Regions from separate parts of the Cupriavidus sp. FW305-F7 genome, predicted to be linked through region 1. Evidence: predicted binding sites of a transcription regulator. Region 1 holds the regulator's gene; each other region holds the start of a gene.

Region 1 (7,890 bases):
TAGCGCGCGTATCGGCAAGTGCGCAAGCCGCTGTTTACACAGGCAAATCAGGCGTTGGCAATCAAGGCCTGCAGCCTCGCCGGATCCCGCGCCAGCCCTGCGTCGGCTGCTAGCGCCATGGCCAGCAGCACGCGCGCCTTATAGGGATTGAGGTCCGTTGCGGAAACAAAAGCCCCATCCGCCGGGCTGAGCTGGGGCGGAATCGCCACATGGCCGGCCCCGGTGCGGGAACTGCGCACCACGGCCACACCCGCGGCAGCGGCATCGGCCAGCGCCTCGGCCAGCACCTCATGCACCGAGCCATTGCCAGCGGCAGCCACCACCAGTCCGGCGACGCCCGCGCGGACCAGCGCATCCACAGCCACCCTGCCCGGCTGGGCGTAGCTGGCCACGATCTCCACCACCGGCCACGCCGTCGGCATCGGCCCAATCACCCAGGCCGCGCGCGGCGCGCGCGCGAAGCGCACGTAGTCATCCTGCACGAAACCCAGCGGCCCGCAGGCCGAGACAAAGGCATCGACCGCCGACGTGTGGGCCTTGGCCACATCCCGCGCAGCGTGGATCTGCTGGTTCAGCACCACCAGCACACCCTTGCCGCGCGCATCGGGATGAGCGGCCACGCGCACCGCATCCAGCAGGTTCAGCGGGCCATCGGCCGACAGCGACGTCGATGGCCGCATTGCCGCCGTCATCACCACGGGCACCGGACACGATTGCGTCAGGTGCAGCGCCATCGCGGTTTCTTCCAGTGTATCGGTGCCGTGCGTGATCACGATGCCGGCCACGTCGGGCTGCGCGGACCAGTGCTCAACCCGCGCCGCCAGCGTTTGCCAGAGCATGAAGGTCATGTCTTTGCTGTCGACCTGGGCCACCTGCTCGGCTTCGATGCGGGCCGCCGACTGCAGCGCGGGCACCGCTGCCAGCAACGACGACACCGGCACGGTCGCCGCCTGGTAGCGAGCGCTGCTGGCGGAGTTGCCGGCCGCGCCAGCGATGGTGCCGCCGGTGGCAAGTACGACGATGCGAGGCAATTGGGTCATGGAGGCGTGCAAAGAAAGTGGGAAAACAGGAATGCCGATTGTAACGGGCGCGCCCCGCCTCGCCGCGGGCCCGCGCTGGCGATCCACAAATCCATCCATGCGACACGCCCCAAAAATTCTGCTTGCGCTCAGGCCGATACTGTATAAAATCACAGCATACTGTTTAAACATACAGTGCCTGGCCAGCCGGATGCAGGATAAAGGATCGACCGATCCCTTACCCGGAATCCCCGCGGCCCCGCACGGAATGGCGATCCCATGGCGACCCTGACACCCCGGCAGCAGCAGATTTTCGATCTGATCCGCAACACGATCCGCCGCACCGGCTTTCCGCCCACGCGCGCCGAAATCGCCGCAGAATTCGGCTTCTCATCGCCCAATGCCGCAGAAGAACACCTGAGGGCGCTGGCACGCAAGGGCGTGATCGAATTGACCCCGGGCGCCTCACGCGGCATCCGCCTGAAGGTGGCACGCAGCGATTCGGAAATGCCTGACCAGTTTTCGTTGCCGATGGCCGGCGTGATGCAGCTGACGCTGCCGCTGGTGGGCCGCGTTGCTGCCGGCAGCCCGATACTCGCCGCCGAGCATATCGACCGCCAGTACCAGGTCGACGCCTCGGTCTTCGACGAACGCCCCGATTACCTGCTGCGCGTGCGCGGCCTGAGCATGCGCGATGCCGGCATCCTCGATGGCGACCTGCTGGCCGTGCGCCGCGCCAGCGAAGCCGCCAACGGCAAGATCGTGGTGGCGCGCCTGGGTGATGACGTGACCGTCAAGCGCCTGCAGCGGCGCGGTGGCCATATCGAACTGATCGCAGAAAACCCGGACTTCACCAACATCATCGTGGAGCCTGGCGAGGAGTTCTCGCTGGAAGGCATCGCCGTCGGTCTGATCCGATCTTCCGGCTTCTAGCCGGGCACCGCAGGCAGCGAGCCTGCGCGGGCCCACCCGCTTCCATTGCTTTGCAGACGCCACCCGGCTTGCCGGGTGTTGACCCCGCTTTGCCCAAAAGAGGTGCCACCATGCCGCAAATCCACCAAGTCGCCGCCCGTCGCCCGGTCAAGCCCGTGCCGTTCCGCCAGAGCAAGGGCGTACGCGTCTACCAGGGTACGCAGCGCCGCACCATGGTCGGCAGCATGGCGGCGATCTGCCGCATGCTTGAACTCGAAACCGCCGAAAAGCTGGCTGCCTGAACCCTGCGGGCGCAGCCCGCGTAGCCGTGGGCCCCGCCCTCAGCTACGCACACACGCCTTGGCTTCGGCTTCCAGCTCCTGCGGCGTCAGCTGCGGGAACCACGTATCGCTCTTGCGCAGTTCCAGAGCCGTACCATCCGGCTTCGCCGTCAGCGAAATCAGATAGGCGTATCGGTATTCACCCCCAGACGTGGTCTGGCCGATGCGGATCTCAGTCTGGTTCTTCGCCGGATAGTTGATGACCGCGGCGTCATCGCCCAGATTGTTGCGCAGGCATTTCGCAACATCGCCCATCGTTGCTGGCGTGAACAAGCGCATGGGCGCACGCGCGCGAATGTCCTTTTCAGAAGTACCGGTGGCACACCCTGCCACCATGGCTGCCATCGCTACGCCAATCACTGCCGCTCGAACAGACATACCATCCCCGGGGAATGCAAAACGGCGCCCTCGCGAGGCGCCGTTCTGGAAAATGCTTTGGGGTGGCTGATGGGACTCGAACCCACGACGACAGGAATCACAATCCTGGACTCTACCAACTGAGCTACAGCCACCGTAGAAGTCATCAGCGCGTTACGTTGCTGATCGACGAAAACCAAGATTATACAAACAGTTTTCCGGAATGGCTAGTATCCGGCACAATTTTTTTTAGATAAAAGCTCAGGTTCGGGACGGGCTCCACTTTGCCTCAAGCAGCACTGCCTGCTTGATGGCCTCGACGGTCTCGGCTTCGGTATCGAACTGCCCCAACAGGCGGCGCGACTTGCCGTTCAGCACGGCTTCCTGCAACGCCTTGCCCGCGGCTTCCGAAGTGCCGGGGTGCCAGCAGTAGCGTGCCGTCCATTTGCCGTCCTGCAGTTGCTCGGCAACCCAGACCACCCTGAAGTCTTCATAGACAACACCGAACGGCGCTTCGTTTTCCACGTTTGCTCTTTCCACGCTGCCCCCCCTGCCGGCATCGGTCCGCATGCCATGCCTTGTCTCGCCTGGGGCAAATGCGAGGGATCGTATCACGGCCGCCGACCAGGGCGCCCGGCCCGGCTGGCACCTTCGCGCATGCCGTCGATCGCTCGCGGAAATATGCTGTGCACAGCCCCTACCTCTGCAGGGTTCATGCCGCAAATGCGCGAAGCGATACTTGTGCCTGAGGGACATTGACCCCCCTCGACCTTCCCGTCAGGCGGCCCGCCCCATCGGGCCGCCTGCCTCTTTTTGGCCACCCTGCCCGCTCATTGCCGTGGCGCCAGCACCTGGCGATGGAACCTCGCGAGCGTATGCGAGCCCAATCGACGTCATCGACAAAATCGACACGTCAACGAACGCAGGGAACGGGAATGCAAATCAAGTGTAGATGGCCTGCGCGAATTCTTGCGCTGACAGTATTGGCGGCCTTGCTCGGCGGATGTGCTGGCGGCGGGGTCGACGGCAGGGAATCCAGCATCACGACATACGGCACGCTGGACGTAGGCATCAGCCATACGCGCTAGCCTGCCAGCGTGACCGATGGAACTCTTTACGAGGGCGACCGTCTAATTCCCTCGTCTGGCGCATGCAATGCGAGCGCGCAAAAAAAGAGTCCGCAGCGCGGACTCTTAAATTTAGCGATCTCAAATGCCCTGAAGGCGGTTGCACTGTAACTGTCATCCCGGCAATGCACCATACGGGTAAACGAAGAGCAACAAGCCTGGCGTAGCAGCAAGAAAGCGCCGACAAAAAAAAGCCCGCCGAAGCGGGCTAATAATCAGTTGAAGAAAGCCCTGTATTCGAGGGCAGGCACAGTGTATGGAAGTGCCCTGCCTCAGCGAATTAGGGGAATCCCTTTCCTGGCGCCGGTTTCCGGGCGATCAGGCATTGCAAGTGCGGCGCGCGGTACCCCCGCGCAGCCATGCACATTTTCACGATTTGAAGTTAGAACGCGGCCTCGGCAGTGCGCGCGCGGGCCACGCTCGCTTACGCGGCAAGTGGCTCTTGTGTCTGCGGCCGCAAGTGCGCGCGCGCCTCTTCGAACAATGCATTCACATCGGCACGCGTGCGTGCCGCATTCATGCGCTTGGCATCCGACAGCACGCGGCGCCAGCCGCGCCCGCCCGCAATTCCACGATGCAGGCCGAGCATGTGGCGCGTGACCGCACCCATATATCCACCCCGCTCCACCAGGTCGCCGATATAGCGCTGCATCGCCAGTTCGACGTCGAGCCGCGACGGCGTCGGCGCACTCGCATCGCCATAGAAGCGCGCATCCATTTCGGCCAATACATAGGGCTGATGGTATGCCTCGCGACCGATCATCACGCCATCGACGTGCTCGAGGTGGGCCGCCATCTCGTCATAGCTGACGATGCCGCCGTTGATCAGGATCTCAAGGCCCGGAAACTCCTGCTTCAGCTGGTACGCCACCTCATAGCGCAGCGGCGGAATCTCACGGTTTTCTTTCGGGCTCAGGCCCTTCAGGATCGCATTGCGCGCGTGGACGATAAACGTGCCGCAACCCGCCTCGGCCACCCGGCCGACGAAATCACGAACGAAATCGTAGTGCTCGATCTTGTCGATGCCGATGCGATGCTTGACGGTGACCGGGATGTCCACCGCTTCGCGCATCGCCTTGACGCAGTCGGCCACCAGTTGCGGCTCTGCCATCAGGCAGGCGCCGAAGGCCCCGCGCTGCACGCGCTCGGATGGGCAGCCGCAGTTCAGGTTGACTTCCGCATAGCCCCATTGCTGGCCCAGCTTGGCCGCCATGGCAAGATCGGCCGGCTCGCTGCCGCCCAACTGCAGCGCGACCGGGTGTTCGGCCGCATCGAAATCCAGATGGCGCGGGACGTCGCCATGCAGCAGCGCGCCGGTGGTCACCATCTCGGTGTACAGCCAGGTGTGGCGGCTGAGCTGGCGGTGGAACATGCGGCAGTGGCGGTCGGTCCAGTCCATCATCGGGGCTACAGATATTCTGCGAGCCCTTATATTTCCTTGTTTCCCGCCTGTAGCCTCAGTTTCCGGGGTGCCGTGAGTGCGTTCCATTTCCTGCCGATTCCGCCTATTTCGTCCAATTTTTCCGTCCCAAGCGCTACGATTTAGCACCATCTCAACTTTTGTAGCGCCGAGAATATGGGGACGATCACGCAGCGCGTGCGAAAGGACGGAAGTATAGGGTACACCGCGCAGGTTCGCCTGAGCCAAGGCAGCGCCGTCGTGTTCAACATGGCGCACCTGAGCCCGGTCTTCTCTATCGCCCAGCCGGCATGGGGGTACCCGCTCAACGAGCAAGCCATGGCGGATGCATGCAAGGTGCTCGGCAAGCTTGGAGGCATCAGTCGGTCGAAACGACAATAAGCCACGCAGGGATAGCCACCCTGAAGAAAATGACCGATGGCGATTCCGGTCAGCGCGCTATACTGTATATCCATACAGTACTCATCCATGCCCCCGCCATGTCGCCCGAACCTGCAAACTGCCCCATCTGCGGCGCTGCCGCTGAGCGCACTCGCGCCCCATCTCATGGCTACCTCTACCATTGCCCGAGCTGTGGCGCCTTTCTCATCACCAACAGCGCACTAGTCCGTAGGAAGGACATTCCGAGTTCCACCCGGGAAAATGTCCGGCTGTTGCGGGCTTATGGCCACCAGCCGCAGATCGAGGTTTCTCGGGACGGCGTGCGCGTCGTCGCCGGTCGGAGCTGAGCATGGGCAACAGCAAACGCGCGGCAGGCTGCCATCTTCCGGCCACACCCCCCAAGCCGTTCCCCGCTCCCGGCGCAAACGGCATCCTCGGTCGAGTTCAGGGGCACTACATTGCCGCTGGCCTGCAGACGCTGCCTCGTGCCACGCACGACGGGCCCAGCCACCATGAGGTCCTGGTCGAGGCTGGGCACCTCGGCACCGTCCGGCTTTTCATCGAGAAGGAGCTGGCCCGCCACAACCGACACAGCCACTACTACTGGTCGGCCTATCGGGCTGAGCCAGCTGAAGAGCAACAGCACGGCTAGGCCAACTACCCCCGGGAAACCCGCTCGCAAGCACGCTTCCGCAATCCGGGTAGCGGTGGCGTACTCGGCCAGTGCATTGTTGATGCGAGGGGCGTTGTCCAGTGCTCCACAACTTCCGGTGGTGCCGCCGGATTTGACTCAAATGGAGTAGCAGCGTGTGAAGCTGGCTGCCGGCCCGGTAGCGGCACTATGTGCAGCATGCCAAAGAGTTAGTTGGGCTCAGCCCATCAGGCTTACTCGTTCATCCGACAGAGCTCAGGATGCCTGACGGCCGACCGCGATCACGCTCGGGCGTCCTTTAGTGTCGTCGATGCGTGGAAGGATGCCCGAAGCAATGCTCTGCCTAACCGCGGCTTTCAGCTCAGCAACATCCCAACGCCCCTGTTCGATGGCGCCCAGCGCATCGCCAGCGACTGCGAATCGCCCGCCACAGGCAGCGCAACGGTAAATGCGGCTGCCATGCAGGGGATCTTGTCGGTCGAGCCAGCGTCGCGCCAACGCGGTGCATAGCAAGCAAGGTACGGCTTCGGTTGTACTCACAGCCTAACCTTGGTCGATTGCCCAACCCGCCTGAATGCCGGCCCAGCGTGTTGCAACCGATTTTCGGCTAGGGCGCGCATTATGGAATGCATGCCTCATCGCCCTACTCGGGTGGCCAGCGCAAAAAATGCGAAGACCGCCGGCATGCACTTGGCCAGTACCCCAAAGGCGATCAACTCCCTAAATAATGGCACCCGCAGCAGCCATGGGACCCATAGTTCAGGGGTCAGCATTAGGGACAGCAAGACATAAGTGGTCAATCCTGAGGCATATGGGCGCATGACCGTGTCCTCGTAGTCGCAGTAGTGTCGACTTAAGTTTCAATTGAGAAACATCCCTTTGGAGGGTAGAACTGTTCGCAAGACAACAGAACCAACCGGCGCAGCCGGGGGGCAGCGCCCCCCTAATTAGAGGGATGTCCAGAATGAGGGATAGCGTCATGCTGACGGAAGCGCGCGGATGCGACTCACGCGCTTCCACTTTCCGCCCTCGCCAACCCTGGCCGAGGGCTTTTCTTTGGTCGAACGGCACCTGATACCCGCCCCCGTTCGCCGCGCGGAGACTGGCCGCATCCCACCTGGAGATTAGGCGACGGGGGGGGCGGTGCCGCCGGAGAGATTCAAGCGGCCCGGTCAACGTTGGCATCTTTGCCTACGACTCTTCGAATAATTTGGTCGGGCAAACAATGACTAGCAGCAGTACCACAAATGCACGGAACCGGGGCGGATGCGCACGCCTTCGTAACCTGGCACGCCCACGGGAGTTACAGGCTACCGCGTCGAGGTTCGCAGCGCCCCGCCCCGGCAGTATCAGCGCGGCGCAGTCCGCTCGATCCAGCCTGCAAACGTCGTCAGAAATTTGCCGAGAAAGCCCTTGGTCGATTCATTGGCGATCGCGCCCTGCTCGTCAAGCAGCTTGTCGACGCCGCTGATATACGCCTCAGGCTGCTGCAGCATCGGGACATTGAGGAACACCATCGACTGGCGCAGGTGCTGGTTGGCACCGAAGCCACCGATAGCGCCGGGCGAAGCGCTGATGACGGCGCCAGGCTTGCCGTCCCAAACGCTGCTGCCGTAGGGCCGCGAGCCCACGTCGATGGCGTTCTTCAGCGGCGCGGGCACGGAGCGGTTGTATTCCGGGG
Region 2 (7,890 bases), on a different contig from region 1:
ATGCCGATCTTGATTTCGTCCGGCGTGATCAGGCCCGGGCAGTTCGGTCCCAGCAGCAGGGTCTTCTTCTTCTCACGGCGCATGCGGTCCTTGACTTCCATCATGTCGCGCACGGGGATGCCTTCGGTAATGCAGACCACCAGGTCCAGGTCGGCGTCAACGGCTTCCCAGATCGCGGCAGCGGCGCCTGCGGGCGGCACATAGATGACCGACACGGTGGCGCCGGTCTGGGCCTTGGCGTCCTTGACGCTGGCGTAGATGGGAATGCCTTCGAAGTCTTCACCGGCCTTCTTCGGGTTCACGCCCGCGACGAAGCAGTTCTTGCCGTTGGCGTAGTCGCGGCAGCCACGGGTGTGGAACTGGCCGGTCTTGCCGGTGATGCCCTGGGTGATGACCTTGGTGTCTTTGTTGATCAGAATCGACATGCTGTAATCCTTTGCTTGGCTACGAGCGGCGCGCGCGAGGGCGCATCAAAGCGCCTGCGCACCGCCCGCGTTCGCGTATGGTTGCGTTCGTGCGACGGCTTACTTGCCAGCGGCAGCGGCCACCACCTTCTGGGCGGCTTCTTCCATCGTGTCGGCCGAGATGATGGGCAGGCCCGAGTCGGCCAGCATCTTCTTGCCGAGGTCTTCGTTGGTGCCCTTCATGCGCACGACCAGCGGCACCGTCAGGTGCACGGCCTTGGAAGCGGAGATCACGCCTTCGGCGATCACGTCGCAACGCATGATGCCGCCGAAGATGTTGACCAGGATGGCCTCTACGTTCGGGTTGCTCAGCATCAGCTTGAAGGCTTCGGTCACCTTCTCGGTGGTGGCACCGCCGCCCACGTCGAGGAAGTTGGCCGGCTCGCCGCCGAACAGCTTGATGGTGTCCATGGTGGCCATGGCCAGGCCGGCGCCGTTCACCAGGCAGCCGATGTTGCCGTCCAGCGAGATGTAGGCCAGGTCGAACTTCGAGGCTTCGATTTCGTTGGCGTCTTCTTCATCCAGGTCGCGGTAGGCAACGATTTCCGGGTGACGGAACAGCGCGTTCGAGTCGAAGTTGAACTTGGCGTCCAGCGCGATGACCTTGCCGTCGCCGGTCAGGATCAGCGGGTTGATTTCAGCCAGCGAAGCGTCGGTTTCATAGAACGCCTTGTACAGGCCTTGCAGCGCCTGGCGGGCTTGCGCCACGCTCGCGTCGGGCACGCCGATCTTGCGGGCGATGTCGTCGGCTTCAGCGTCGGTCAGGCCGACCGACGGCTCGATGATCAGGGTGTGGATCTTTTCCGGGCTGTGGGCAGCGACTTCTTCGATGTCCATGCCGCCTTCGCTCGAGGCCATCAGCGCGACCTTCTGCGAAACACGGTCCACCACCAGCGAAACGTACAGTTCCTTCTTGATGTCGGCGCCTTCTTCGATCAACAGGCGGTTGACCTTCTTGCCTTCCGGGCCGGTCTGGTGCGTGACCAGCTGCATGCCCAGGATGTTCGAGGCGTAGGTCTTGACGTCGTCGATGCTCTTGGCAACCTTCACGCCGCCGCCCTTGCCGCGGCCACCCGCATGAATCTGGGCCTTGACGACCCACACCGGGCCGCCGAGCGTTTCTGCGGCCTTCAGGGCCTCGTCAACCGAGAACGCGGGGATGCCGCGCGGAACCGGCACATTGTATTTGCGCAGGATTTCCTTGCCTTGATACTCATGGATATTCATGCGTGTTTCCTTTCGGGTAGGCGTAAAAGGTAGAAGGGAAGAATCTGAAAGAAGACGAACTCTCTCGTCAGGCTGGCCAATCCTGAGAATCAGCCGGAGGTGCCGGTCGGCCGCTCGGCCGGGACAGCGTCGTTGCCATCATTGCTGCGGTCGCCATTGGCCGCGGGCGGCGCCTGAGGCGCAGTCGCGACGGCAGGTGCTGCCTCGGCCCGTATCTTGGGCGTCGGCTGGTGACCATACCAGCGCGGGTAAAACTGACGAACCACCTCGCCATCGAAACGCAGGGCGTGGCAGCCGTTCAACTGATAGGGCGGCTCCGGATTCGGGTCGTCCTCGCCGTTGTCGCGGATATTGATGACTTCACCGGCAAAGGCCTGGATCGCCGTGCTGGGCAGCACACCCGCGGCCTCGGTCAGGTGCGAGCAGCCGTGCATGCCGCCCAGGCGCTCACGCACGGCCTTGCGAAAGCCCTTGCGCAGGTTCAGGCCGATCAGCTTGCGGTAAGCCGGGCCGATCGTGTCGCAATGGGACGGGTACGGCACCCAGTCCGAGCAGGCCTCGGCATCCAGCACCGTCATTTCCTCATTGATCGTGACGCGCAGCCACAGGTCGTGCAGGGGCTGGCCTACCGGCCGGACGCGGTCGCCGGCCAGTTCGATGTCGCGAGGTTTGGTGTCGGTCAGGCGCACCTCGATATCCCACAAGCCGTCCTCTCTCTGGTACGCCTCGGCCGTAATGGCGCGACGGTGACGCTGGGAGCGGTTGACGGGCTGGGACAGAGGCATGGCCAGGCTGGAAATACGGGGGGCTGGGGAACGGCGGTGCCGGAGCACCGAATAACCCGGGGAGTTTAACATGCTGCGCCACGTTGACCGGGAACATCCTTGCGCAGCAACTGTCGCCGCGCGATTGTCGGCCGACCATGGCACCCGGCATGACACAGCGGCTTGGCGCAACGCACCAGCAAACACGGGCTCAGCGATGGCAACAAAATCGTCTGCAGTCCAATCGGGAGATGACGCAATGCAGCGAATTTACCCTGATGGCAGTGCAGGTACTCCGGGGGAAATGGCGCATGCGCCATACATCCTACTTAACCCTCGTCGCCGTAGTCTTCGTCCGCACCCTGGATGATCTTGCTGACGACCGAACGCGAAAACCCGCGCGCCACCATGAAGCGGATCTGCTTGGCCCGTGCCTCGGGTGTGTCGGGCGGAGTGCCGAAGCGCTTGCGCCAGACCTCACGGGCGCGCTCCACTTCCGTGGCGCGCAGCCGCTCTTGTAGATCACCCAGCTGCTCGCTGCCGAGCTTGTGGGTCTTGGCCTCCTGCATCACGCGCGCGGTGCCGTAGCGGGCGCCGCGGCGGTGCACCAGGCTGTCGGCAAAGCGCTGGTTCGACAGCCAGTTCTCGCGCTCCAGCGCGTCCAGCAACTGCTCCAGCTGCTCGGCCGACTCGGCATGCGGCGCCAGCTTGCGCGCCAGTTCGGCACGGCTGTGCTCGCGGCGCGACAGGTAGCCGACGGCGCGGGCCTTCAGCGAGAGCGGGGGACGGGTTGCCATGGGTTACCGAATTCTGTGGATGGGGACCCGCGCCAAGCAAAAAGGCCGGGGCATCGGCGATGCCCCGGCCTTCCGGATGGCGCAATGGCCGCTGGCGCGGTCAGTCTTCGACCGCTACCGGCGTGGCAGCCGCCGTGGGGTTCATGGCCACCACGCCCAGCGCCGCGCGCACCTTGTTTTCGATCTCGTCGGCAATGTCCGGGTTCTCGCGCAGGTATTCGCGCGCGTTGTCCTTCCCCTGGCCGATCTTGTCGCCGTTGTAGCTGTACCAGGCGCCGGACTTCTCGACGATCTTGGCGTCCACGCCCAGGTCGATGATCTCGCCCTGGCGCGAAATACCCTGGCCGTAGAGGATGTCGAAGAAGGCTTCGCGGAACGGCGGCGACACCTTGTTCTTGACCACCTTGACCTTGGTCTCGTTGCCGATCACGTCGTCGCCCTTCTTGATCGAGCCGATGCGGCGGATATCCAGTCGCACCGAGGCGTAGAACTTCAGCGCGTTGCCACCAGTGGTGGTTTCCGGCGAGCCGAACATCACGCCGATCTTCATGCGGATCTGGTTGATGAAGATCACCAGGCAGTTGGTGCGCTTGATGGTGCCGGTCAGCTTGCGCAGCGCCTGGCTCATCAGGCGGGCCTGCAGACCCGGCAGCGAGTCGCCCATTTCGCCTTCGATTTCGGCCTTGGGCACCAGCGCCGCCACCGAGTCGATCACGATCAGGTCGATCGAGCCCGAGCGCACCAGCGCGTCGGTGATTTCCAGCGCCTGCTCACCGGTGTCCGGCTGCGAGATCAGCAGGTCGCCGACATTGACGCCCAGCTTGTTGGCGTAGCTGACGTCCAGCGCGTGCTCGGCGTCGATAAAGGCGCAGGTGCCGCCCAGCTTCTGCATCTCGGCCACGACCTGCAGCGTCAGCGTGGTCTTGCCCGACGATTCCGGACCATAGATCTCGACCACGCGGCCGCGCGGCAGGCCGCCGACGCCAAGCGCGATGTCCAGGCCGAGCGAACCGGTGGATACCACCTGGATGTCCTTCTCGACCTCGCCGTCGCCCAGGCGCATGATCGAGCCCTTGCCGAACTGCTTCTCGATCTGGGAGAGCGCGGCGGCAAGCGCCTTCTGCTTCTCGGCGCTCACGCCGGCACCTGCCTTCTTGTCGTCCATGGTCGTCCTTGAATCAATGGTGTATAAATAGGCCGCATGTGGCGCGGCACCGGCATTTTCTGGCGCCAGCGCCGGCCCGGCTGTCTGCGCGGCCGCTCTCCAGGGGGTCTCCCCGGGCAGCCCCAGCGGAACGTGCGGGTACTGTATAAAAAAACAGTATGCTTGGCAAGCCCCATCGCGCCTCATTCCGCCGGCGCCGGCTATGCCGGCCAGGGTGGAGACAACCATGCGCATTCTGATCGCCGAAGATGACGACGTGCTGGCCGACGGCCTGACGCGCTCGCTACGCCACTCGGGCTATGCCGTCGACCACGTCACCAATGGCCTGGAAGCCGATTCCGCGCTGTCGACCCAGACCTTCGACCTGCTGATCCTGGACCTGGGCCTGCCGCGCATGTCCGGGCTGGAAGTGCTCAAGCGCCTGCGCGCGCGCGGCGCCATGCTGCCGGTGCTGATCCTGACCGCCGCCGACAGCGTCGACGAGCGCGTCAAGGGCCTGGACCTTGGGGCCGACGACTATATGGCCAAGCCCTTTGCCCTGTCCGAACTGGAAGCGCGCGTACGCGCGCTGGTGCGGCGCGGCGCCGGCGGCGGCGCCACGCTGATGCGGCACGGGCCGCTGGCCTACGACCAGGTCGGGCGCATCGCCTATATCAACGACCAGATGCTGGACCTGTCCGCGCGCGAGATCGGGTTGCTGGAGATCCTGCTGACACGCAGCGGCCGCCTGGTATCGAAAGAGCAGTTGGTGGACCACCTGTGCGAGTGGGGCGAGGAAGTCAGCAACAACGCCATCGAGGTCTACGTGCACCGACTGCGCAAGAAGATCGAAGTCGGCGGCATCCGCATCGCCACTGTACGCGGGCTTGGCTACTGCCTGGAGAAATTCCAGCCGGCGGTGGCCACGCACCACTGATCCCCACCCGACGCAACCGCAGGCCAAGCGACCGACCTGAGCGCAAACCGCCGAGATGAGCCTGCTGCGACTGCCCTGGCGGCGCGCGCCCCGCACCGCGCCACCCCCTCCTTCCACCGCCCCGGCCCCGGACGCCGCCGACCAGGACCTGGCCGACGCACTGCCGCACCTGGAGGAAAGCACCGCGCATCCGTCGCCGCGCTCATTGTTCGGCGAGATCCTCGACTGGATGCTGGCGCCGCTGCTGCTGCTCTGGCCGATGAGCATCGCGGTGACCTACCTGGTGGCCAAGTCGATCGCCAACGGGCCCTTCGACCGCGCGCTGGAGGCCAGCGCCATCGTGCTGTCGCAGCAGGTGCGCGAGGTCAACGGGCGCATCACGCTGCAGCTGCCGCTGTCGGCGCGCGAGATCCTGCGCGCCGACGAGACCGACAACATCTATTACCAGGTGGTCGGCAAGCGCGGCGAGTATATCGCCGGCGACCACGACCTGCCGCTGCCGTCCGAGGAAGACCAGGGCCATGCGGGCCTGGTGTCCCTGCGCGATGACCACGTGGCCGGCAACGACGTGCGCGTGGCCTACACCTATATCGACCTGAAGCAGGTCAGCGGCACCCAGCCGGTGCTGGTGCAGGTGGCCGAGACCCTGGACAAGCGCGCGCGCCTGGCCAACGAAATCATCAAGGGCGTGATCCTGCCGCAGTTCGTGATCCTGCCGCTGGCGGTGGTGCTGGTGTGGTTCGGGCTGTCGCGCGGGCTAGCGCCGCTGACCGCGATCCAGCAGCGCATCCGCGCGCGCAACCCCGGCGATACCAGCCCGATCGACGAACGCGCCGCACCGCAGGAAATCACGCCGCTGGTGGGTTCGTTCAACGACCTGCTGGCGCGCCTGGACCAGTCGGTGCAGACCCAGAAGCGCTTTATCGCCGATGCCGCGCACCAGATGAAGACACCACTGGCGGGCCTGCGCATGCAGGCCGAGCTGGCGCAGCGCGAGCAGTCGCCGGAAGAGCTGCGGCGCTCGCTGGCGCAGATCGCCGGCAGCTCTGAGCGCACCGCGCACCTGGTCACGCAGCTGCTGTCGCTTGCGCGCATGGAAAACCTGGCGGGCACCGGCGGCATGGCGGCGCTGGACCTGGCGGCGCTCGCGCGCGAGGTGGTCAAGGACTGGCTGCCGCAGGCCTGGGCGCGCGACATCGACCTGGGACTGGATGCGGACGACCATCCGGTGATGGTGCAGGGCAACCGCCTGATGCTGACCGAGATGCTGAACAACCTGCTCGACAACGCCATCCGCTACACGCCGCGCGGCGGGCATGCCACGGTGCGCGTCAGCGCCGACGCCTTCGAGCCGTTCGCCTACCTGGATGTGGAAGACACCGGCCCGGGCATTGCGCCGGCCGAGCGCGAGCGCGTGATGGAGCGCTTCTACCGCGTGCTCGGCACCAATACTGAAGGCAGCGGCCTGGGCCTGGCGATCGTGCGCGAGATCGTGCAGCAGCACGGCGGCGACGTCCAGATTTCCGACCATGTCTACCAGCAATCGCCACGGCTGGCCGGCGCGCATTTCCGCGTGACGCTGCGCCGGCCCGACTACCTCCCGCCCGCATGAACGACAGCCCCGCCCCCGATAGTGCCGAAGCCCGCCAGCGCCAGGCCTGGCGGCGCAACCTGCGCTGGATCTGCGGACTGCTCGCGATCTGGTTCACCGTCACCTTCGTGGTGGCATGGTTTGCGCGCGACCTGCGCTTCGACTTCTTCGGCTGGCCGTTCTCGTTCTGGGTCGGCGCGCAAGGCGCGCTGGTGGTGTACGTGCTGATGGCCGCGCTCTACGCCTGGCGCATGAACCGCGCCGACGGCGAAACCAACACCGACAGCCTGGCCGCGCCCGCCCCGGCGCCTTCGCAGGGCGCGTCGCGCGGCACGGGCGCCGATGCTGCATAGCCGCACCCCTGCAAAGCGCGCCATTGCGCCACACAAGCACATCGCCCCCCGCAGCGCAGCATCCAGCCGCCCGCCGGCGGCTAGCGTATACCCCGACATTCTTTGACGATTCCGTGCCCGGTTCTGTCAGAACGCAGTAAGTTTCGCCACCCACAATCCTCTGCAACTCAGGCATAGCGGCCAGCCGCGCGGTCTTTTCCGCGCCACGCCCACCCGAGATCCATTCCAGACGGAGGAGACGATATGGCAAACGTGCAAAACGTTGCGGTGCCCGGAGGGGGCGCGCAGAACGCACCGATGACAGCCGAAGAGCGCAAGGTGATCTTTGCCTCATCGCTGGGCACGGTGTTCGAGTGGTACGATTTTTATCTCTACGGCTCGCTGGCGGCGATCATTGCCAAGCAGTTCTTCGCCGGACTGGATCCCACCTCGGCCTTCATCTTCGCGCTGCTCGCATTCGCCGCCGGCTTTATCGTGCGGCCGTTCGGCGCGCTGGTGTTCGGCCGCCTGGGGGACATGATCGGGCGCAAGTACACCTTCCTGGTGACGATCCTGATCATGGGCCTGTCGACCTTCATCGTCGGCCTGCTGCCGGGCTATGCCACCATCGGCT
Region 3 (7,890 bases), on a different contig from region 1:
GCGCCGGCGCGGGCGGCCAGCACCAGCGCTTCGCTGACCGCCTCGATGGTCAGCGCCACGATTACCTGGTTGGCCACCTTGGCCACCTGGCCGTCGCCGGCCTCGCCCACGCGCGTGATGTTCTTGCCCATCAGTTGCAGGATCGGCAGCACGCGGTCGAATACTTCCTGCTTGCCGCCGGCCATGATCGACAGCGTGCCCGCCTTGGCCCCGACCTCGCCGCCGGAGACCGGCGCATCAACATAGTCGGCACCGAGCGCCTCGATGCAGCGCGCGAACTCGCGCGTGGCGATCGGCGAGATCGAGCTCATGTCGATCACGGTGACGCCGCCTGCCGTGTCGGCAAGGCCGTCAGCGACCCCCTTCTCGCCAAACAGCACCCGCTCCACGTCGGGCGTGTCAGGCAGCATCAGGATGATGGTCTCCGACTGCTTTGCCACCTCCTCGGCGCTGGCGCAGGCTTTCACGCCGGCATCCTGCAGGTCCTGCGGCACGCCGCTGCGGGTATGGGCGGACACGGTATGCCCGCCCTCGACAAGGTGCTGCACCATGGGCTTGCCCATCACGCCAAGTCCGATAAAGCCGATCTTGCTCATGTCAGTGTCCGGTAGTGGTCAGGCGCCAGGCCGGCCGTGCGTCGCGCACGACGCCGGGTTCATCTCTGATGATAGTCAGTCGCAAGCCAGCGCAGACAGCGGCCCCGGCGCAGGCTGCGCGCTGGCGCGCGCGGCCGCCACCCGCGCGGCGGCATCGTCCAGCTGGGCCAGCGTGCCGGCGTCAACCGGGACATGGGTGGCGCGGGCGGCGCGCCAGGCCCGTTCGGGCTCGCCCGGCAGGCGGATGCCATCCTGCCCGGGCTGCAGTCGCGATGCCTTCATCCACTCGGCGAACGCCGCTACCTCATGCCCGAACGACGTGCTGGTGCCCAGGCGCGCGGGATCGAACACGATCGCCAGCATGTTGTTCCAGACCGCATGCTCATGCCGCAGCGTTTCGGGGCGGATGGTGTGGCCGCCGGTGACCGCGGCGCCCAGCAGCTCGCACATCACGGCCAGCACATGGCCCTTGTGCTCGCCAAAGGGCCGCAGCGCGCCTTGCGGCGCGCCGTCGGCGGGGTACATCACGGCAGGATCGGCGGTGGGCTCGCCGTGCGCGTCCAGCAGGCAGCCGGGCGCCACCGGCACGCCCTTGTTGTGGGCCACGCGCACCTTGCCCAGCGCGATCGCGCTGGTGGCGAAGTCCAGCACCAGCGGCGGCTCGCCCGCCACAGGCACGCCGATGGTGAACGGGTTGGTGCCGTAGCGCGCATCGTAGCCGCCGTGCGGCGCCACGATGGGCTTGGACAGCACGTTGACGAAGTGGATCGAGATCATGCCGGCGGCAGTGGCCTGCTCGGCCCAGTGGCCCACGCGCCCCAGGTGGTGCGACTGGCGCAGGCCCATCACGCAGACGCCATGCTCGCGCGCGCGGCCGATAGCCATGTCCATGGCCTGCGCCGTCACTGCCTGGCCCATGCCGCGGTTGCCGTCCAGGCTCAGCATGCTGCCGGCATCGTGCAGCACGCTGACCTGCTGGTTCAGCTGCAGCTCGTCGGCCTGCCAGGCCAGCACATAGCGCGGGATCATGCCGACGCCGTGCGAGTCATGCCCGCTCAGGTTGGCGCCGACCAGGTGGTCGGCCGTCAGGCGCGCCTCTTGTGCGCTGCTGCCCGCGGCAAGCCAGAGATCGGCCACCCACTGGTGCAGGGCGGCGGTAGGGATGCGATGTTCGCTCATATCGGCCTTGGCTAGGGATGAAAAAAGCCCCGTGCCGTGTGACGGCAACGGGGCTTCATGATACGGCCAGCGAGAGCTCGGCGGCGCCGGCGTGGCCGGTGATCGGCTACTGCTTACTGGCGCAGCGCAGCTTCGGCAGGTGACTGGCCAAGGATTTCGCGGATACGGGCCAGGTAGGTATCGCCCACCGCGCGGTGCATGCGCGCTGCCTCGGCCGCGAACTGGCGCCGGCTGGGTGGGCGGATGCCCAGGCTGCGGCAGATCGTTGACAGGTAAGGCTTGCGCTGGCCGCCCAGGCGCAGTGCCGCGGTCTGCAGCGCGGCATCGCCGATGCGCCCGCGCAGCCAGGCCAGCACCTGGCGGTCATAATCGTTTTGCACACGGATCAGGTGTTCCATGGACGGGACTCCTACTGTTCATCCATACAGGTACTGTAAATATATACAGTATCCGGCGGGATGCAAGGAATTTGTCCACGAACACTTTGGCCGCGTGGTCAAGTCGCCTACAAGCCACCCAGGGCGTTCACGGTGAACGCCAAAATCCCCATGTTGAACAGAAACGCGGCCACGCAGTGGCCCAGGACCACCCTGCGCATGTGGGCGCCGGCGATAGTCACGTCAGACGTCTGGAAAGTCATGCCCAGCGTGAAGCTGAAATAGAGGAAGTCCCAATAGCTGGGGTCCTTAACGCCCGGCACCTGCAGCCCGCCCTGGTCGCCGGTGGCGGTCTGGAGATAGTAGAGATGCGCATAGTGCAGCGTGAAAACGGTGTTGGCAAAAAGCCAGGACAGGATGAGCGTGGCGACGATCAGCGCGATGTCGGCCCAGTGCGGTGTCTCGGGGCGCGCGATCAGCGTGCCGATCGCGACCAGGATCACCATCGAGAGCAGCACGGTGATCGCGAGCAGCGCGGTGCGGTTGGCATCGTTGTACTCCGCTGTACGCCGCATGGCCGCAGCATCGGCGCGCAACAGCGGCAGCGCGGCGCCAAGGAAGACAAGGGCCGCGAGATCGAAGCCGATCAGCAGCGCAATACGTGGCTCTGCGCCGAGCGCACCCGCGGCGAAGGTCGCAACAATCAATATGGCGCCGCACAGCAGAAAGCGTGCGGGTGCAATGCGCTTGCCGATAGCGAAGCGGGAGGGTCTGTTCATGGGGCAGTTATCCGGATGACCCTTCGTCAGGAAAGGAGGCTGGTCACCCGTGAATAATATCCGTGCCGTGGCGCAGTTTGTAACGCTGCATGCGCCTTTCATTTGACGGTATCGAGGTCGATAATGGCCCTGTGCCATGACCGGCAAGGAGAGACGCCATGACCAAAAGCTCTTCCTCCAAGGATGAATGCGATCTCGCCCAGGGCGTGCCGCTGGCTGACCTTGCTGATGGCGGCATGGTGACAGGCCAGATTGGCGGCGAACCGGTCTTGCTTGTGCGACGGGCTGATGAACTGTTTGCCATCGGTGCGACCTGTACCCACTATGGGGCGCCTCTGGCGGACGGCCTGCTGGTCGGCGACACGATCCGATGTCCATGGCATCACGCCTGCTTCAGTCTTCGTACCGGCGCGGTCCTGGGGCCGCCCGCCCAGGACGATCTGAAATGCTGGCGCGTGGAACAGCAAGACGGAAAGGCCTTCGTCCGCGAAGCGCTGCCGGCGGTGCAGCCACCGCGACTTGCCGCCGCCCAACTCCCTGAATCCGTGGTAATCATCGGCGGCGGCGCAGCCGGGACTGCCGCGGTCGAAACCCTGCGCCGGGAAGGCTATAGCGGCCCCGTCACGCTGTTGAGCGCCGATCGTTCATTGCCGTACGACCGGCCGAATCTATCGAAAGACTACCTCGCCGGGACGGCAAACGCGGACTGGCTGCCAATGCGGCCACCGACGTTCTACGCGGATCACGACATCGATGTGCGCGCCGACAACCGTGTCGTCAAGCTCAGCCCCGCGCAAAAATCCGTCACGCTCTCGGATGGCAGCAACGTGAGCTACGGCGCGCTTCTGCTTGCCGTCGGTGCCGTGCCGATACGGCTCGACGTTCCTGGCGCATCCTTGCCGCACGTGGGCGTGCTCCGTACGCTGGCCGACTGCGACGCATTGATCGCGCGTCTCGGCACGGCATGCCGATGCGTCGTGGTGGGCGCAAGCTTTATCGGGATGGAAGTCGCGGCAGCGCTGCGAACGCGAGGCCTGGAAGTGCATGTTGTCGCGCCCGAAGCGCATCCGATGGAGCGGGTCCTGGGTGCGGCGCTCGGCGGCATGATCAAGGCGCTTCATGAATCGCACGGGGTAACGTTCCATCTCGGGGCCACGGTGGCGGAGATTCAGCCGGATCGGGTGAAATTGTCGACCGGCACGGAGCTGGCCGCCGATCTGGTCGTGACCGGGATTGGCGTTCGCCCCGACGTGGCCTTGGCGCAGGACGCCGGCCTCGCGCTGGACAAGGGCGTGGCGGTCGATGAATTTCTCCAGACGAGCGAACCTGGCATCTATGCCGCGGGCGATATTGCGCGCTGGCCTGACCCGGGAACGGGCCAGCGTATCCGCGTCGAACACTGGGTGGTCGCCGAGCGCCAGGGCGTGGTGGCAGCGCGGAATATCCTGGGACAGCGCAAACGCTTTGCGGCCGTGCCATTCTTCTGGACCCAGCACTATGATGTGGCCATCAACTACGTAGGCCATGCGGAGCAATGGGATCGCCTGGATGTCGACGGCGATCCCGCCGCGCATGACTGTACGGTGACCTATTGGAGCAAGGACAAGCGGCTTGCGGTCGCCACGGTCGGGCGCGACCTGGCGAGCCTTCGGGCGGAGGCCGCATTCGAGCAGGAGGCGACAGGATCCGGGGCGTGATCGGCAACCTAGGCAATACGCAGGCGTTCGGGATGTGAGTAGACGACCAGGCTGCCACTGCGCACAAAACCGGCCAGCGTCACCACCGTGGATTCCGCCATCCGCACGGCCAGTGCCGTTGGGCCGGGCACCGCAGCAAGAATCCCGGCGCCGATCGATGCCGTCTTGAACACCATCTCGTAGCTGGCCCGGCTGGTGACAATCACCGCGCCGCTCTTGGTATCCTCAGTGCCGCTTGCCAGTGCGCCCGCCAGCTTGTCGAGCGCATTGTGGCGCCCCACGTCCTCGCGCACCAGGACCAGCGTGCCATCCGCGCGCAGCCATCCCGCTGCGTGGGTCGCTCCGGTATCGCGCAGCAGCGTCTGGCGGTTGTGCAAGGCGGCGAACGCCGCGTCGAAGACAGACGGGTCGAAGATGGCCGTGCTCTGCACCGGCTACGGCAGGCGCATGACGTCTTCAAGCGACTCGGTGCCGCACAGGCCGCAGCCGGTACGCCCCGCCAGCGCGCGACGCCGGGTCTTCAGCCTGGCGAAGGCGGCGGAGGCGATCTCTATCTTGACTGTCACGCCGTTCCCGCCGGCTTCCACGTCGATACCGTAGAACTCGCAGGCGTTGTCGACAATGCCTTCGCTAAGGCTGAAGCCGATCGCGAAGTCATCGAAATCGGCGGGCGTGGCCAGCATGACCGCATGCGAGATGCCGTTGTATTCGAGCGCGACTGGCGTTTCTTCGGCAAGGCGGTCGTCCTCGGACCTCATGGTGCCATGACGTACCTCTTCCATGCCGGCGCTACTGCCTTCCACTGGCGAATCCCGCCTCATCGCCTCTCCGCAATGTGTTTTCCGTGCAGTCGTGGTCATGGATGGCGCTATCAACTTCGAGGCCAAGTCCATTGTCGCGATCGCTGCAGCGCAGCCTACGACTAACCAGAATAGCCGGGTTCAGCAGCCTGCGCCGTCATGAATCGAATAGACCATTTGCTGCGAGCATTTGTGAGCTGTCAAACATGCATTGGGGAGGGCAGCGCTATTTGTAACCGCTACTTGCCGAGCGGTAGGCCGAGTCAATTTTTATGAAAAGCTCGCCTTGCGGCACGGGCGGCTTTCGCCCCCAGGGGACCGGTTCACGTTCATGGAGCAGACATGGCTACTCGACGGGAAGTGCCTGGCATCAGGCCGTATGACGGACCCGCTGGTGGTTGGGGTGCGCTTCGCGCAACGACTCAAGCCATACGGCTGCAAATGGATAGCGTCAAGGCGCGGATCACGCTGCTCCGGACCAATCAGCCCGATGGCTTCGATTGTCCGGGCTGCGCGTGGCCGGACAAGGGATTTTGAGCTGGAGGATATGGGGCGGCTTACCCATCCGCGGGTCTACGATCGTGCCACTGACACATTCCGGGCGGTCGATTGGGGCGCGGCATTCGCCCGAATCGGTGAAATCCTGCGTGGGCTGTCGCCCGACCAGGTCGAGTTCTATACGTCGGGCAGGGCATCGAACGAGGCAGCTTTTCTGTTCCAGCTGTTCGCACGGGAATATGGCACGAACAATTTCCCCGATTGCTCGAACATGTGTCACGAGCCCACCAGCGTCGCCTTGCCACAATCGATCGGAATCGGCAAAGGCACGGTGTCGGTGGAAGACTTCGACAGTTGCGAGCTCATCATCTCCATCGGCCACAATCCCGGGACGAATCACCCCAGAATGATGGGAACGCTTCATGAAGCCGCACGGCGCAACGTCCCCGTCGTCGTGTTCAATCCGCTGCGCGAGCGCGCGCTCGAACGGTTCGCGGATCCCCAACTTTGCGGTAGCGCTGCCCGATTCCGGACAGTCCTTTCCCGCGATGGGGAAGCTCGAGACCGTGCCCGGCTTCGAGAACTTCAACGCACGCATCCGGACGCCGGGTGGCTTCCGCCTGCCGCTTCCGCCGACCGAGCGCAAGTGGCCGACGCCGACTGGGAAAGCGATGTTCTCCGTGTATGGCGGGGTGAAAGAGGACGCCGACGTCCTCGGCGGAGAAAATGTCCTGCGCCTGATGACGATCCGCAGCCACGACCAGCACAACACCACGATCTATGCGCTGGATGATCGCTATCGAGGCGTATTCGGGCGGCGCGATGTGCTGTTCATGCATGAAGACGACATGGCGGCACGCGGACTGGAGCATGGTGACCGGGTCGACATCGAGACCATCGTAACCGGCAGGCAACTGCGCTTGAAGAAGATCACTGCGATCGCTTATGCAAACATCGCACGGGGTTCCGTGGCGGCGTATTACCCGGAGGCGAATGTGCTGGTGCCACTGGACTACATTGACAAGGAAAGCGGAACGCCATCGTACAAGTCCATTCCCGCACGGGTGTTGCGTGTGGAGGTGACGTAACCCGGGGCGAGCTTCTGGCGACCTGGCGAAGCGCGGCACGAGATTTGGCGTGGGAGGAGGGCGTTGTCCGGCGACACGATACATGCATGACCTGACCCAGCAAGTCACTGAACTCGTATGCAGTCTGTTCTGAGATAAAGCTTCCCCACAAGAAAAATCATGATCGTACGGCCAAAGAGAAACTGGTTCAGCATGCTGTTCGTATGGAGCGGGTCAGTCTTGCAGACCATCATTCCGCAGCTGCTCTTCCTGGCTCTTGTCAGCGGCATCGCTGTCCTGACCCAAGGGCGGATACTGGGCGAAAAGATCCCGCTCAATACCGCCCCTTTCACGCTCTTTGGCGTGGCGCTGACCATCTTTCTTGCGTTCCGGAACAATGCCAGCTACGAACGCTTCAAAGAAGCACGCTACCTTTGGGGGCACGTGCTCATCGCCTCACGCTCGCTCACCTCGCAGATACTGTGTTATCTCCCCGAGGACCGCAGTGAGGATCGGATCCAGCTGGTCAATCATCTGATTGCGTTTGCCTATTCGCTAAAGCATGAGCTTCGCAAGACGGACCCGACCCAGGATCTGGCTCGGCTTGTCGGGCGCGACGCGATGGAGGCCTTGCGTTCCAAGCACTATCGGCCGACGGCAATCCTCAATGAGGTACGCCATAGACTCTCGCGCCTGCAATTTCGTGCCGTGATCTCGGAGAACAAGCTCTGGATGCTTGATGCCCAGATCAACGAACTGGCGACGACAGTCGGCGGGTGCGAGCGCATTGCATCCACCCCGATCCCGTTTTCCTACGGGGTCCTGCTGCATCGCACCGTGTACGCCTATTGCATCATGCTGCCATTTGGCCTGGTGGATTCGACCGAGCTGTTCACG

The links. Region 1 encodes LexA, which represses DNA repair genes until DNA is damaged. Its sites were predicted from a motif close to ACTGTATNNNNATACAGT; they were not measured.
Region 2: the regulator LexA is predicted to act here: its motif matches at 4,558-4,575, upstream of recA (recombinase RecA).
Region 3: the regulator LexA is predicted to act here: its motif matches at 2,206-2,223, upstream of AC3WL8_RS19590 (CppA family protein).

The regions. Positions count from the first base shown of each region.
Region 1 is NZ_JBYSYC010000031.1:90,777-98,666, forward strand. Features, by position in the region: gene AC3WL8_RS25985 (asparaginase) at 48-1,040, opposite strand; gene lexA (transcriptional repressor LexA) at 1,299-1,952, shown strand; gene AC3WL8_RS25995 (hypothetical protein) at 2,063-2,233, shown strand; gene AC3WL8_RS26000 (hypothetical protein) at 2,273-2,650, opposite strand; tRNA gene AC3WL8_RS26005 (tRNA-His) at 2,709-2,784, opposite strand; gene AC3WL8_RS26010 (hypothetical protein) at 2,891-3,199, opposite strand; gene dusA (tRNA dihydrouridine(20/20a) synthase DusA) at 4,181-5,245, opposite strand; gene AC3WL8_RS26020 (hypothetical protein) at 5,333-5,557, shown strand; gene AC3WL8_RS26025 (hypothetical protein) at 5,907-6,209, shown strand; gene AC3WL8_RS26030 (NADPH-dependent FMN reductase) at 7,559-7,890, opposite strand, start outside.
Region 2 is NZ_JBYSYC010000071.1:8,886-16,775, forward strand. Features, by position in the region: gene sucD (succinate--CoA ligase subunit alpha) at 1-425, opposite strand, end outside; gene sucC (ADP-forming succinate--CoA ligase subunit beta) at 525-1,691, opposite strand; gene AC3WL8_RS37225 (DUF2889 domain-containing protein) at 1,781-2,476, opposite strand; gene recX (recombination regulator RecX) at 2,785-3,252, opposite strand; gene recA (recombinase RecA) at 3,353-4,417, opposite strand; gene AC3WL8_RS37240 (response regulator) at 4,644-5,333, shown strand; gene AC3WL8_RS37245 (sensor histidine kinase) at 5,389-6,945, shown strand; gene AC3WL8_RS37250 (DUF4212 domain-containing protein) at 6,942-7,277, shown strand; gene AC3WL8_RS37255 (MFS transporter) at 7,521-7,890, shown strand, end outside.
Region 3 is NZ_JBYSYC010000020.1:69,376-77,265, reverse strand. Features, by position in the region: gene AC3WL8_RS19600 (2-hydroxy-3-oxopropionate reductase) at 1-596, opposite strand, end outside; gene AC3WL8_RS19595 (malate/lactate/ureidoglycolate dehydrogenase) at 672-1,775, opposite strand; gene AC3WL8_RS19590 (CppA family protein) at 1,889-2,173, opposite strand; gene AC3WL8_RS19585 (DUF1345 domain-containing protein) at 2,281-3,033, opposite strand; gene AC3WL8_RS19580 (FAD-dependent oxidoreductase) at 3,090-4,628, shown strand; partial or broken gene fdhD (formate dehydrogenase accessory sulfurtransferase FdhD) at 4,637-5,410, opposite strand; partial or broken gene AC3WL8_RS19570 (molybdopterin dinucleotide binding domain-containing protein) at 5,771-7,014, shown strand; gene AC3WL8_RS19565 (bestrophin family protein) at 7,174-7,890, shown strand, end outside.